DNA from 3 places in the Streptomyces sp. NPDC053431 genome. Region 3 is predicted to be linked to each of the others. Evidence: riboswitches for the same ligand, from Rfam matches in the RefSeq annotation. Region 3 holds a riboswitch; each other region holds the start of a gene.
The links. A riboswitch is a leader RNA that binds a small molecule or an ion and turns the genes downstream of it on or off. The one in region 3 is predicted to bind thiamine pyrophosphate.
Positions count from the first base shown of each region.

Region 1: another riboswitch for thiamine pyrophosphate. It lies ahead of thiO (glycine oxidase ThiO); the one in region 3 lies ahead of ACIGXE_RS21925 (thiamine ABC transporter substrate binding subunit).
Region 2: another riboswitch for thiamine pyrophosphate. It lies ahead of thiC (phosphomethylpyrimidine synthase ThiC); the one in region 3 lies ahead of ACIGXE_RS21925 (thiamine ABC transporter substrate binding subunit).

Region 1 is NZ_JBITXX010000001.1:942,687-947,616, forward strand. It holds gene ACIGXE_RS04160 (thiazole synthase) at 1-175, opposite strand, end outside; gene thiS (sulfur carrier protein ThiS) at 181-516, opposite strand; gene thiO (glycine oxidase ThiO) at 513-1,673, opposite strand; TPP riboswitch at 1,671-1,782, opposite strand; gene ACIGXE_RS04175 (NAD(P)/FAD-dependent oxidoreductase) at 1,889-3,166, shown strand; gene ACIGXE_RS04180 (Rv2175c family DNA-binding protein) at 3,210-3,584, shown strand; gene thiE (thiamine phosphate synthase) at 3,682-4,332, shown strand; gene metF (methylenetetrahydrofolate reductase [NAD(P)H]) at 4,642-4,930, shown strand, end outside.
Region 2 is NZ_JBITXX010000003.1:200,854-205,783, forward strand. It holds gene ACIGXE_RS10360 (hypothetical protein) at 1-418, shown strand, start outside; gene thiC (phosphomethylpyrimidine synthase ThiC) at 503-2,299, opposite strand; TPP riboswitch at 2,294-2,440, opposite strand; gene ACIGXE_RS10370 (YibE/F family protein) at 2,513-3,892, shown strand; gene ACIGXE_RS10375 (SsgA family sporulation/cell division regulator) at 3,900-4,334, opposite strand; gene ACIGXE_RS10380 (IclR family transcriptional regulator) at 4,474-4,930, opposite strand, start outside.
Region 3 is NZ_JBITXX010000009.1:105,704-110,633, reverse strand. It holds gene ACIGXE_RS21935 (phosphatidate cytidylyltransferase) at 1-1,066, shown strand, start outside; gene rlmN (23S rRNA (adenine(2503)-C(2))-methyltransferase RlmN) at 1,479-2,585, shown strand; TPP riboswitch at 2,615-2,724, shown strand; gene ACIGXE_RS21925 (thiamine ABC transporter substrate binding subunit) at 2,806-3,900, shown strand; gene ACIGXE_RS21920 (ABC transporter permease) at 3,969-4,930, shown strand, end outside.

The sequences.
Region 1 (4,930 bases), on a different contig from region 3:
ACAGGACCGAGCCGCGCACCCCGGGGTCCAGCCGGCGCATGGCGACCGTGGTCAGCTCCGTACCGCTCGCGACGAGGGAGCGTTCGAGCACGTCGAGGCTGGGCGCCCCGCCCGTGCCCATGATCAGGCGGGACGAGAACTCGGTGCCGCCGAGCAGCAGGACGTCGTCGGACATCGCGCTCAGCCTCCCTGCACCGCGGTCAGGACCTCGACCCGGTCGCCCTCGCCGAGCACGGTCGTCGCCCACTCGCCCCGTGGCACCACGGTCTCGTTGAGCGCGGCGGCCACGCCGGAGGGCGCCTGGGTGAGGGTCGCCACGAGGTCGGCGAGCGAGACGGGGCCGGTCAGCGTCCGGGCCTCGCCGTTCACGGAGACGTTGACGGAGACGTTGACGGAGGCGCCGGCGGAGACGTGGGCGGAGGCGTGCGCGGAGGCGTGCGCGGAGTCGGGGTCGGCGGAGTCGGTCGCGGACCCGCTGCCGGGGGCGTTCGGGGGCTGGTTCAGGGGGGCGTTCATGCGTGCTCCAGGTGCGCGGGGGAGAAGCGGCGGGCGGTGAAGGCGCGGGCCTCCTCCGGCAGCGTGCCGGTGGTCAGCGCGTCCGCCATGACGTCGCCGGTGACGGGGGTCAGCAGGACCCCGTTGCGGTAGTGGCCGGTGGCCAGGTGCAGCCCGGGCAGGGCGCTGGGGCCGAGCAGCGGCGCGTTGTCGGGGGATCCGGGCCGCAGCCCGGCGCGGGTCTCGGTGAGCGGCAGCTCGGTGATGCCGGGCACCAGCTCGTGCGCGTCGCGCAGCAGCTCGTACACCCCGCCGGCGGTGACGGTGGTGTCCCAGCCGAGCTCCTCGCTGGTGGCGCCCACGACCAGCTCGCCGTTCTCGCGCGGCACGAGGTAGACGTGACTGCCGCGGACGACCGCGCGGACGGTCCGGGAGAGGAACGGGGCGTACGCGGGCGGCACCCGCAGCCGCAGCACCTGCCCCTTCACCGGCCGCACCGGCGGCAGCACCTCCGCCGGCACGCCGTCGAGCCGGCCGCTCAGGCTGCCCGCGGCCAGCACCACCTGGTCGGCGGCCAGTTCGATGCCGTCGGCGAGGGACGCGCCGCGGGCCCGGTCCCGTACCACCGTCAGGCGCTCCGCCAAGGCCCGGTGGAAGACCACCCCGGCCCGCTCGCAGGCCGTCACCAGGGCGTCGGCGAGCCGGCGCGGGTCGACCTGGTGGTCGCCGTCCACGCGCAGTCCGCCGCGCACGCCCGGCGCCAGCATGGGCTCCAGGCGGCGGCACTCGCGGCCGTTCAGCCACTCCGAGGCAAGCCCGCAGCGGGTCTGCAGGGCGTGCAGTTCCCGCAGGTGGGCCCGGTCGTCGGCGTCGAGCGCCACGGCGAGGGTGCCGCAGGCGCGGTAGCCCACGTCGTGACCGGCGGCCTCGGTGAGCTCGGCGACGAAGCCGGGATAGCGGCGGGCGGACTCGAGGTTGAGCCCGAGCAGGGTCTCCTCGCCGTAGTGGAGTTCGGTGACGGCGGCGAGCATGCCCGCCGCCACCCGGGCGGCCCCGCCGCCCGGTTCGGGGTCGGCCACGGCGGTGCGCAGTCCGCGCTGCGCGGCCCGCCAGGCCGTGACCAGGCCGATGATGCCGCCCCCGATGACGAGAACGTCGGATGTGCGTGTACGCGACATGGGCGTCCAGCCCCTCCCTTCGCCGGCATGACCCGGATCAGGTTCGTACGGTCGGAGGCCGGACAGCCTCCCTCTCAGCCCGGTCGTCCGGGCTCCCGCGAGTGCTTTACGGCGGCCAGACTAACCGCCGCGGGGGGAGCGCCACAGACCCCACCCTTCCTGACGATCCGTCAGATGCGTAAGGTGGTCCGGTGAGCGAGCGGAGGCGGACACAGGTGAGCGAGCAGCAGCAGGCACCGGCGGACGAGCGGCGGACACCCGGCCCGGCCGGAGGACACGTCGTGATCGTGGGCGCCGGGATGGCGGGCGTCCAGACCGCCGTCGCCCTCCGCGAACAGGGCTTCACCGGACCCGTCACCCTCATCGGCGCCGAGCCCCACCAGCCCTACGACCGCCCGCCGCTCTCCAAGGCGGTCCTCCTCGGCAAGGCCGAGGACTCCGCCTTCGACGTCGACTTCGCGGCCCTCGACGTCGAGCTCCGCCTCGGCGTCGAGGTCACCGGCCTGCGCGCCGCCGACCACGAGATCGACACCGAGGCCGGCCCCGTCCCGTACGGCACCCTCGTCGTCGCCACCGGCGCCCACCCGCTCACCCTGCCCGGCAGCGAGGGCGTCCCCGGCGTCCACCTGCTGCGCACCCTCGACGACGCCGCCCGCCTCAAGCCCGTCCTGGAGAGCCGCCACGACATCGTCGTCGTCGGCGCCGGCTGGATCGGCGCCGAGTTCGCCACCGCCGCGCGCCAGGCCGGCTGCGCCGTCACGGTCGTCGAGGCCGCCGACCGCCCGCTCGCCGGCGCCCTGCCCGCCGAGGTCACCGCCCCCATGGGCGCCTGGTACGCGGAGAGCGGCGCCGAACTCCGGCTCCACGCGCGCGTGGAGCACGTCGAGGAGGGCCGGGTGGTCCTCACCGCCGACTCCACGGACTTCGGCGCCACCGGCGCGCCGCGCGAACTGCCCGCCGACGCCGTCGTCGTCGGCATCGGCGCCCGCCCCGCCACCGGCTGGCTGGAGGACTCCGGCGTCGCCCTCGACCCGAGCGGCGCGCTCACCGCCGACGACCACCTGCGCACCTCGCTGCCCGACGTCTACGCCGTCGGCGACTGCGCCTCCTTCCCCTCCGCCCGCTACGGCGAGCGGCTCCTCGTGCACCACTGGGACAACGCCCTCCAGGGGCCCCGCACCGTCGCGGCCGACATCCTCGGCGCGCCCGGCACGCCCTACGACCCGGTGCCCTACTTCTGGTCCGAGCAGTTCGGCCGCTTCGTGCAGTACGCCGGTCACCACGGCGTCGCCGACACCCTGCTCTGGCGCGGCGACCCCGCCGACGAGGCCTGGAGCGTGCTGTGGCTGCGCGAGGACGCGCTCGTCGCGCTGCTCGCCGTCGGCCGGCCCCGCGACCTCGCCCAGGGGCGCAGGCTGATCGAGCAGGCGGCGCCCCTCGACCCGGCGAAGGCCGCCGACCCCTCCGTACCCCTGAAGGCGGCAGTCCGGTAGGGCCCGACTACCGACTGTCAGTCCGGGATGGCACGCTTGTCCCGTGACCGAGATTGACGCAAAGATCGATGCTCTCGTCCCCGCCTGGCTCTACCTCCCCGACGTCGCGGAAATGCTCGACGTCGAGGTGACCCGCGTGCGGCAGCTGGTCAAGGAGGGCCAGCTCATCGCCGTCCGCCGTGAAGTGCGCCCCGGCGAGAAGATCCTCCAGGTGCCGGCCGCCTTCATCCAGGACGGCAAGGTGGTCAAGGGCCTCACCGGGACCCTGACCCTTCTGCGGGACGACGGCTTCAGCGACGAAGAGATGCTGGAGTGGCTCTTCACTCCCGACCCGACCCTGCCCGGCACCCCCGCGCAGGCCCTCGGCGAGAATCGCGGCACGGAGGTGAAGCGCCGCGCCCAGGCGCTCGCCGTCTGACGCACGCCCGCCGAGCAGTCCCACAGCACCCAAGGGTGCCGGGCCGGTCCCTCGTGGCCGGCCCGGCACCGGCACCACCCACCAGGGGGGAACGATCATGTCCACGCCTCGCGCACAGCTCGCCGACGCCCGGCTCTACCTGTGCACCGACGCCCGGAAGCGCCAGGGCGACCTGCCCGCGTTCCTCGACGCCGTCCTCTCCTCAGGCGTGGACATCGTGCAGCTCCGCGACAAGGGCATGGAGGCCGGCGAGGAGCTGGAGCACCTGGCCGTCCTCGCCGACGCCTGCCGCCGCCACGGCAAGCTCCTCGCGGTGAACGACCGGGCCGACGTCGCCCACGCCATCGGCTCCGACGTGCTCCACCTCGGCCAGGGCGACCTCCCCGTGCCGGCCGCCCGGGCGATCCTCGGCGACGAGGTGCTCATCGGGCGTTCCTGCCACGCCGAGGAGGAGGTGGCCGCGGCCGCCGCCGAGCCGGGTGTGGACTACTTCTGCACCGGCCCCTGCTGGCCCACCCCGACCAAGCCGGGGCGGTACGCGCCGGGCCTCGACCTCGTGCGGTACGCGGCGGGCCTGGCCCAGGACCGGCCCTGGTTCGCCATCGGCGGCATCGACGAGACCAATCTGGACGAGGTCCTGGACGCCGGCGCCCGGCGGATCGTCGTCGTCCGCGCGATCACCGAGGCGGAGGACCCGGCCGCCGCCGCTGCCTCCCTCGCCAAGCGGGTGCGCGAGCGCCTCGCCTGAGCCGCGGCACCGCGCGAGCGCCTCGTCTGAGCTGCAGCACCTCGCGAGCGCCTCGCCTGAGCCGCGGCACCTCGCGAGCGCCTCGCCCGAGCCGCACCGCGACACGCCGGCCCCTCGCCCGAGCCGCATCGCGACACGCCCGGCAAAGAGCGTCCGGGCGCGTCGGAAGACCGGCCCGGCCGCCCGGGCCGGCGGTCCCTCCCGGCCGGGGTGGAAGATCGTCCGGGCCGGGCGTCTCGGTGTCCGGAAAGGTGTCCATTTCGCGGACACGGCTTCACCCAGTCCTTGGACGCCGTCTAACCTGCCCGTATGGCTCTTGGTACCGCTTCCGTCCGCTCGGACCGTGCGCGCACGGTCCGCGACATCCTCGCCGCAGGTGGCACCTCGTACTCCTTCGAGTTCTTCGCCCCCCGGACCGAGAAGAGCGAGCAGAGCCTCTGGAACGCCATGCGGCGCATCGAGGCGGTCGCGCCCAGCTTCGTCTCCGTGACCTACGGCGCCGGCGGTTCCACCCGCGGCGGCACCGTCAAGGCCACCCAGAAGATCGCCTCCGACACCACCCTCACCCCGGTCGCGCACCTCACCGCCGTCGACCACT
Region 2 (4,930 bases), on a different contig from region 3:
GATGCTGGACCCGGCACCCGCCTTCGCCGACACCCTGCTCACCGCGGGCCTCTTCTTCGGCGCCGTCGGCGCGGCCGGTCTGCTCTGCGCGGCGGCCGGACTGCTGGTCACCGCCCTGCGCAACAGCGCGACGGAGGTCCATGCCCCGGGCCCCGACGACGAGTTGGCGCGCGCCAGGGCGGCCTGGTGCCAGGCGCTCCTGGAGCGCGGGATCCTGCCCTTTCTCCGCGACGCCCTCGCCGTACCGCCGCAGAGGGAGCGGTCGACGCCGCCCCCGGCCGGCCGCATACCGAAGGTCGGGTACAGCGGCCCGGACTTCACCAGCCCCAACGCGGGCGATCCGGCACCCCGCCCGACGTACATGAGCCCCGACTTCACGAGCCCGGACTTCGGCCCGCCGGAGCGACGGTCCGAGTGACCCTCAGGGGGCGCTCGGGTACCGGAGGCGACGGCCCGCGACTCCCCCGAGGGTCGCGGGCCGCCACCGGTCGGCGGGACGGGCTCAGTCCGCCATCGGGAGGTAGACCCGGTTGCCGGACGCCGCGAACTCGGCCGACTTCGCGGCCATGCCCGCCTCGATCTCGTCCGCCTTCAGGTCGCCGCCGTGCTCACGGCGGATGTCCTGCGAGATCTTCATCGAGCAGAACTTCGGGCCGCACATCGAGCAGAAGTGCGCCGTCTTCGCGGGCTCGGCCGGCAGCGTCTCGTCGTGGAACTCACGCGCCGTGTCCGGGTCCATCGCCAGGTTGAACTGGTCCTCCCAGCGGAACTCGAACCGCGCGTCGGACAGGGCGTCGTCCCACTCCTGCGCGCCCGGGTGGCCCTTGGCCAGGTCCGCCGCGTGCGCCGCGATCTTGTACGTGATGACGCCGGTCTTCACGTCGTCCTTGTTCGGCAGGCCCAGGTGCTCCTTGGGCGTGACGTAGCAGAGCATCGCCGTGCCCCACCAGGCGATCATCGCCGCGCCGATGCCCGAGGTGATGTGGTCGTACGCCGGGGCGACGTCCGTGGTCAGCGGGCCGAGCGTGTAGAACGGCGCCTCCTCGCAGATCTCCTGCTGGAGGTCGATGTTCTCCTTGATCTTGTGCATCGGGACGTGACCCGGGCCCTCGATCATCGTCTGCACGTTGTGGCGCTTGGCGATGGTGTTGAGCTCGCCCAGGGTCTTCAGCTCGGCGAACTGCGCCGCGTCGTTGGCGTCCGCGATCGAGCCGGGCCGCAGGCCGTCGCCGAGCGAGTACGTGACGTCGTACGCCGCGAGGATCTCGCAGAGCTCCTCGAAGTTCGTGTAGAGGAAGTTCTCCTTGTGGTGCGCGAGACACCAGGCTGCCATGATCGAGCCGCCGCGGGAGACGATGCCGGTCTTGCGGCGGGCGGTGAGCGGCACGTACGGCAGCAGCACGCCGGCGTGCACGGTCATGTAGTCGACGCCCTGCTCGGCCTGCTCGATGACCGTGTCCTTGTAGATCTCCCAGGTCAGCTCCTCGGCCTTGCCGTCGACCTTCTCCAGGGCCTGGTAGAGCGGCACGGTGCCGATCGGCACGGGGGAGTTGCGCAGCACCCACTCGCGGGTGGTGTGGATGTTGCGGCCGGTGGACAGGTCCATGACCGTGTCGGCGCCCCACTTGGTCGCCCAGGTCATCTTCTCCACCTCCTCCTCGATGGAGGAGGTCACCGCGGAGTTGCCGATGTTGGCGTTGACCTTCACCAGGAACCGCTTGCCGATGATCATCGGCTCGATCTCCGGGTGGTTCACGTTGGCCGGAAGCACGGCGCGGCCGGCCGCGATCTCCTCCCGTACCACCTCGGGGGAGACGTTCTCGCGGATCGCGACGTACTCCATCTCCGGCGTGATCTCGCCACGGCGGGCGTACGCGAGCTGCGTGACGGCCGCGCCGTCCCGGCCCCGGCGGGGCAGCCGCGGACGGCCCGGGAAGACCGCGTCGAGGTTCTTCAGCCCGCCGCCGCGGGGCGAGGTGTGCTTGATGCCGTCGTCCTCGGGGCGGACGGGACGGCCCGGGTACTCCTCGGTGTCGCCGCGCGCGATGATCCAGTTCTCGCGCAGGGGCGGCAGGCCGCGCCGGACGTCGGTGTCGATGGTCGGGTCGGTGTACGGACCGGACGTGTCGTACAGCGTCACGTCCTTGCCGTTGGTGAGGTGCACCTGGCGGACGGGCACCCGGATGTCGGGGCGGGAGCCCTCGACGTATCCCTTGTGCCAACCCGGCGTGCGCTCGCCCTGGCCGTTCTGGCCGTCCGCCCGGTCGGAGGCAGGCGTGCGTGCATCCTGAATGGTCATGAGACCGAATCTCCCTACGCCGGCATTACCCGGTAACAGGTTCGGCGGTCGGCGCAGCCTCCTCCCGTACGTACATCGGTACGCGCGTACGGTGATCAGCGCCCTCTCAGCCCGGTGCTCCGAGCTCCCGCGTGTGCAAAGGTGCCACCACGCTAGCGTCATGTCGGCCGTGCTGAACAGTGGGGCCCCGAGTGTTCTTGCGATGATCGGTCGGTGACTTCGACGCATCAGCCCCACGATCCCCACGACCACGGGCCCGGCAACGGGCACGACCACGGGCCTGGGCAGGGCCGCGGGGGCGGGACCGACGGTCACGGGCACAGTCATGCGCACAGCCACGGGCCCGCCGCACCGGTCTCCCGGCATCTGCGGAAGGTCATCGCGGCGATCCTCATCCCGTTCGCGACCGCCGTGGTCGTCGGGCTCCTGGTGCTGTGGCCGGGCAGCACCCCCACGCACCAGCGCACGGGCGTCGGTTTCGACCGGCAGACCGAGCAGGGCCGGGTCACCCGCGTCCTGCACGTCGACTGCAAGGACGTGAACGTCGCCCAGGTCCCGCCGACCGGCGACACCTCCACCCCGGAGGGGCGGGAGGCGGTCAACGGGCAGCAGGGGCAGTGCGAGAAGGCGACCGTCATGGTCACCACCGGCCCGGAGAAGGGCCGTACCTTCACCGAGATCGTGCAGCCGGACGCGCCCCGTCAACTCCACGAAGGACAGGGCGTGGTGGTGGCGTACGCCCCCGACGCCCCGCACGACCTGCAGTACTCGGTCACCGACGTGAACCGGAAGCTGCCGCTCTACGTGCTGGCGGGCATCTTCGCGCTCGCGGTGGTGATCGTCGGCCGGATGCGCGGCGTGATGGCGCTGATCGCCCTCGCCGTGAGCTTCCTGGTGCTGTCCTTCTTCATCCTGCCGGCGATCATCCAGGGGTCGAATCCGCTGCTGGTCGCCATCGTCGGCGCGAGCGCGATCATGCTGATCGCGCTCTACATGTGCCACGGCCTGTCGGCCCGTACCTCGGTGGCGGTACTGGGCACGCTGGTGTCGCTGCTGCTGATCGGGCTGCTCGGCTCGTTCTTCATCGGCTGGGCCTCGCTCACCGGCAACACCGACGACAACACCGGTCTCATCCACGGGCTCTACCCGGAGATCGACATGTCCGGTCTGCTGCTCGCCGGGGTCATCATCGGTTCGCTGGGCGTGCTCGACGACGTGACCGTCACCCAGACCTCGGCGGTGTGGGAGCTGCACCAGGCGGATCCCCGCATGGGGCCGCGGGCGCTCTACCGGGCCGGCATCCGGATCGGCCGCGACCACATCGCCTCGGTGGTGAACACCCTGGTCCTCGCCTACGCCGGCGCGGCGCTGCCGCTGATGCTGCTCTTCTCGATCGCGCAGAGCAGCGTGGGGACGGTGGCCAACAGCGAGCTGGTCGCGGAGGAGATCGTCCGCACGCTGATCGGATCGATCGGTCTGGTCGCCTCGGTGCCGGTCACCACCGGCCTCGCGGCGCTGGTGGTGTCGGCCGACCGTCCGGAGGCCGGACAGCAGCGCCCGGGCCGGGGCGGACGCCGCCGCCGCGCGAAGTGACGCGGGCTCAGCCGGCGTTCTCCTCGGCCAGGATGCGCCCGAGCGCCGCCTCCAGGCTGTCCTCGAAGTCACCCAGGGTCTGTTCCTGACCGAGCGGCACGAGCTTGTCCGTACGGTCGAGGAAGGCGACCAGCGGCGGCGCGCTCGCCCGGAACAGCGCGCGGTCGGCGCCGACCTGAAGCCGGATGATCACGTCGGACAGCGCTTCGGGATCGGTCGGGGCGATGTGGACGTCACCGTCGCCGCTGGGGCGGGCGATCCCGTCGAGCAACAGCTCCCGGCCGAACGCCCAGGTCACCGGGGCGTCTCCGGGAAGGTGGAAGGTCATCCGCACCGCATAGGGATCGCGGGTCTCGTATCGCAGCTCCACTGGGATCCGGAAGGAGAGCTCCTCGGAGACGAGGAAGCTCATCAGGACCTCGGCCTGAACCGTCTCGCGCATCATGTACCCCGCAGTAGATGGAGCCGTTGTGTGAACACGCTGCTGAAAAAGCTGTGGTCGAAACGGCCAGGAATGATCCCCCATGGCCCTCTTGACGCAATCGTGCTGTACGCCTTAGCGGATCACAAGGAGTGATTTTTCAGATACTGATAGAGAAAGCGAGCGAGCTGAACAGTTTCCCGATCTCGCTCTGTAGTCGATCGATCGCGGGCAGCAACCGTTCTTCCTGGTGAAGGGGCAGGGAAATCGCCATGGCGGCCGCCGTGGACCCCGCCGTGATGGGAATCGCGGCACAGACCGTGCCCAGCGCATATTCCTGACGCTCCACCAGGGGCTCCATTCGCCCCATACCGCTCAAACGGTCCAAAAGGGAACGGCGATTACGCACGGTAAACGGCGTGATGGCTTCCACCGGATGTCGGTCGAGGTGGTCTTGACGACTCTTCAGATCCAGTTGACTCAGCAGACACTGCCCGATGGCGTGTGCGTGGCCGGTCTCCCGGAAGTCGGCCCACTCCTCGACGGCCGGAGCTGACGGGGTGTCGGCGACGGAGACGAGCTCGATCTCACCCTCGCGGTAGATCGCGAAATAGACG
Region 3 (4,930 bases):
CTTCGGGGGACCCGACCAGGGGCCTGCCCCGGCGGGTCCCGCCTACGAAGGGCGGCAGGCGGCGCAGACTCGGCCCATGCCCATCGTGTCCGACGTTCCCGCCGGCGACAACCAGGACGATCACGACCGGGGGGCCGCTCAGCCGAGTGGTCCCCTGTTCCGTGACGAGACGCCGCACGAGCACCCGCAGGAGCCCATGTCCAGCCCGTCCCAGCCCGCGCCTTCGCCTCGGCAGAAGCCTCGGCAGAAGAAGAGCGCGGGTCGTGACCTGGGCGCGGCGATAGGGGTCGGCCTGGGGCTCGGCGCCGTCATCATCGCGTCGTTGTTCATCTGGAAGCCCGCGTTCGTCGGTGTCATCGCGGTCGCCGTGGTCGTCGGCCTGTGGGAGCTCACGTCCCGTCTCCAGGAGCGCAAGGGGATCAAGGCTCCGCTGGTGCCGCTCGCGGTCGGTGGCGCGGCGATGGTGGTCGCCGGTTACGTGCGGGGCGCGGAGGGCGCGTGGGTGGCGATGGCGCTCACGGCGCTCGCGGTGCTCGTGTGGCGTATGACGGAGCCGCCCGAGGGCTATCTGAAGGACGTAACGGCGGGTGTCTTCGCCGCGTTCTACGTGCCGTTCCTGGCGACCTTCGTGGCGATGCTGCTGACGGCCGACGACGGTCCGGAGCGGGTGCTGACCTTCCTGGTGCTGACGGTGGTCAGCGACACGGGGGCGTACGCGGTGGGCTGGCGTTTCGGCAAGCACAAGCTGGCGCCGCGGATCAGCCCCGGCAAGACGCGGGAGGGCCTGGTCGGCGCGGTGGCGTTCGCGATGGCGGCGGGTGCGCTGTGCATGGAGTTCCTGATCGACGACGGCAGCTGGTGGCAGGGCCTCCTGCTGGGTCTCGCGGTCGCGGCCAGCGCGACCCTGGGTGACCTGGGCGAGTCGATGATCAAGCGTGATCTCGGCATCAAGGACATGGGCACGCTGCTGCCGGGCCACGGCGGCATCATGGACCGGCTGGACTCGTTGCTGCCGACGGCGCCGGTGGTGTGGCTGCTGCTGGTGGCGTTCGTGGGCAGCGGCTGAGCGGATCTCCCGGTTGCACGGAAGGGCCCCCGGCCCGGCACGTCAGGTGCCGGCCCGGGGGCCCTTTCCCGTTCCGCCCGGCGGGTCAGCGGTCGGGGTTGATCCAGGTTCGAGTGAGTCGCCGATCGGCCGATCCGGCGGGCGCGCCTTTCCCGGAGGCGGGGTCTGCCCGGCGGGGCAGGACGTCGCGCCGTCGGGCGAGCCGCCGCCGGTCGCCAGGGCCTCCGGCTTCGCGGCCCTTGCCGGCCCCTCCCGGTCGGCGGATCGTGGAAAGGGCAGAGCCCGCGGCGGAGTCACCGAGCCGTCTCCGGGCTGTCCGAAGTGACCTGAGACGCGCCCGAGCGGCGGTAACGGACACCTCACAAGCTTCTGCCCCGGCCCACCGGCTTCCGTCTGCGACACTGGTAGCACCATGCCCAAGCCCGGAGAACTCACTTTCGTCGCCCCGCGCGGAGCCAAGCAGCCGCCGCGGCACCTCGCCGACCTCTCGCCCGCCGAGCGCAAGGAGGCGGTCGCCGCGATCGGCGAGAAGCCGTTTCGCGCCAAGCAGCTGTCCACGCACTACTTCGCGCGGTACGCGCACGACCCCGCGGAGTGGACCGACATCCCGGCCGCCTCGCGCGAGAAGCTCGCGGGGGAGCTGCTGCCCGATCTGATGTCGGTGGTGCGGCACGTCTCCTGTGACGACGACACCACCCGCAAGACGCTGTGGCGGCTGCACGACGGCACCCTCGTGGAGTCGGTGCTCATGCGCTACCCGGACCGGGTGACCATGTGCATCTCCTCGCAGGCGGGCTGCGGCATGAACTGTCCGTTCTGCGCCACCGGGCAGGCCGGGCTCGACCGGAACCTGTCGACCGCCGAGATCGTGCACCAGATCGTCGACGGCATGCGTGCCCTGCGGGACGGCGAGGTGCCCGGCGGGCCCGCGCGGCTGTCCAACATCGTCTTCATGGGCATGGGCGAGCCGCTCGCCAACTACAAGCGGGTCGTCGGCGCGATCCGGCGGCTGACGGACCCCGAGCCGGACGGGCTCGGTCTGTCGCAGCGCGGCATCACCGTGTCCACGGTCGGTCTGGTGCCGGCGATGCTGCGGTTCGCCGACGAGGGCTTCAAGTGCCGGCTCGCCGTCTCGCTGCACGCGCCGGACGACGAGCTGCGGGACACGCTGGTGCCGGTGAACACGCGCTGGAAGGTCCGCGAGGTCCTCGACGCGGCCTGGGAGTACGCGGAGAAGTCGGGCCGCCGGATCTCCATCGAGTACGCCCTGATCCGCGACATCAACGACCAGGCCTGGCGCGGGGACCTCCTCGGCCGGCTGCTCAAGGGCAAGCGGGTGCACGTCAACCTGATCCCGCTGAACCCGACGCCCGGCTCCAAGTGGACCGCGTCCCGTCCCGAGGACGAGAAGGCGTTCGTCGAGGCCATCGCCGCCCACGGCGTGCCCGTCACCGTCCGCGACACCCGCGGCCAGGAGATCGACGGCGCCTGTGGACAGCTGGCCGCCGCCGAACGCTGACCTTGTAGTCTGAGCTCGAACACATCTGCATATTCCGACAGGGGAGCGCCACAGCGCTGAGAGTGCGGCACCGTCAGGCCGCAGACCCTCTGAACCTCGCCCAGGTCATTCTGGGTAGGAAGTTCGGTCGTACCTCGAGCTGTTGCGCCCTGCCCGCGTCCGCCGCCCGGACGCGGGCAGGGCCGCGTCTCTTCCTGGTCACACCCAGGAGGAAGTCCACGTGACCACCAAGAAGGCCGCCGCCGCCGCGCTCGTCGCGGCGCTCGGCGTCACCACCCTCGCCGCCTGCGGCGGCGGGAACGGCGGCAAGGACAAGGCCGACGGCGCGTCGCCCGCGCCGAAGACCGTGACCCTGGTCAGCCACGACTCCTTCAACGCCTCCAAGGAGGTGCTGGCGGAGTTCACCCGGCAGACCGGCTTCACGGTCAAGGTCCTCAAGAGCGGCGACGCCGGCGAGGCCGTCAACAAGGAGATCCTGACCAAGGGCTCCCCGCAGGGCGACGTCTTCTTCGGCGTCGACAACACCCTGCTGTCCCGCGCCCTCGACAACGGCATCTTCACGCCGTACGAGGCCAAGGGCCTGGAGCGGGTGCCGGCGGCGCTGCAGCTCGACAAGGAGCACCGGGTCACCCCGATCGACACCGGCGACATCTGCGTCAACTACGACAAGAAGTACTTCGCCGACAAGAAGCTGGCCCCGCCGCAGACCTTCGACGACCTGGCCGAGCCGGCGTACAAGGATCTGCTCGTCGTCGAGAACCCCGAGCGTTCCTCCCCGGGCCTGGGCTTCCTGCTGGGTACGGCCGCGAAGTACGGCGACGCCGGCTGGCCGGACTACTGGAAGAAGCTCAAGGCCAACGGCGTGAAGACCGTCGACAGCTGGGAGCTCGCCTACAACCAGGAGTTCTCCGGGTCGGCCGGCGGCAAGCAGGCCAAGGGCGACCGTCCGCTCGTCGTCTCGTACGCCTCCTCCCCGCCGGTCGAGGTGCTCTACGCGCAGCCGCAGCCCAAGGTGGCCCCGACCGGTGTGTCCACCGGCACCTGCTTCCGGCAGACCGAGTTCGCCGGCCTCCTGAACGGGGCGAAGAACCCCGAGGGCGGCAAGGCGCTGATCGACTTCCTGATCTCCAAGAAGTTCCAGGACGACATGCCGCTGCAGATGTTCGTCAACCCGGTCGCCAACGACGCCACCCTGCCGGAGCTGTTCACCAAGCACGGCGTGGTGATCGACAAGCCGGAGACCATGGCGCCCGACAAGATCGCCCAGAACCGCGACCAGTGGATCGAGCAGTGGACCTCGCTCGTCCTGAAGTAGGCCGGGAAGGCACCCCGGCGGTCCGCGTCCGCGCGGACCGCCGGGGTGCGGTGGCGCGGCCGGCCCTCATGGTGCTGCCGGTCGCGTTCTTCGCGGTCTTCTTCGCCTGGCCCGTCGTCTCGATCGTCGAGCGCGGGCTCAGGCCGGAGGGGCACTGGGAGCTCGGCCGTTTCGGCGAGACGCTGACCCGGCCGGACATCCTCGACGTGCTGTGGTTCACGCTGTGGCAGGCGCTCGCCTCCACGGCGCTGACCCTGCTCGTGGCCCTGCCCGGCGCGTACGTCTTCGCCCGTCTCGACTTCCCCGGGAAGCGGATCCTGCGGGCCGTCGTCACCGTGCCGTTCGTGCTGCCCACGGTCATGGTCGGCACGGCGTTCCTCGCCCTCGTCGGGCGGCGCGGGCTGCTCGACGCGTGGTGGGGCGTGCGGCTCGACACCACGGTGTGGGCCATCCTCATCGCCCATGTCTTCTTCAACTACGCCGTCGTCGTGCGCACCGTCGGCGGCCTGTGGTCCCAGCTCGACCCACGCCAGGAAGAGGCCGCGCGGGTGCTCGGCGCCTCCCGCTGGCGGGCCTGGCGCACGGTGACGCTGCCCGCGCTCGGTCCGGCCGTCGCGGCCGCGGCGCTCATGGTGTTCCTGTTCACCGCGAGCTCCTTCGGCATCGTGCAGATCCTCGGCGGCCCCGCGTACTCCACCCTGGAGACGGAGATCTACCGGCAGACCGCCGACCGGCTCCAGCTGTCCACGGCCGCCGTCCTCACGATGGTGCAGTTCGTCGCGGTCGGCGTGATCCTCGCCGTGCACGCGCGGACCGTACGGCGCCGGGAGACCGCCCTGAAGCTGGTCCCGGCCGAGCGCACCGCCCGCCGGCCGCGCGGCGCCGGTCAGTGGGCGCTCCTCGGGGCCGTGCTGCTGTCGATCGCGCTGCTGATCCTGGCCCCGCTGGGGGTCCTCGTCGAGCGCTCCTTCGCCACCCCGGCCGGCTACGGCCTCGACTACTACCGGGCGCTGCAGCACGTCGACGACAA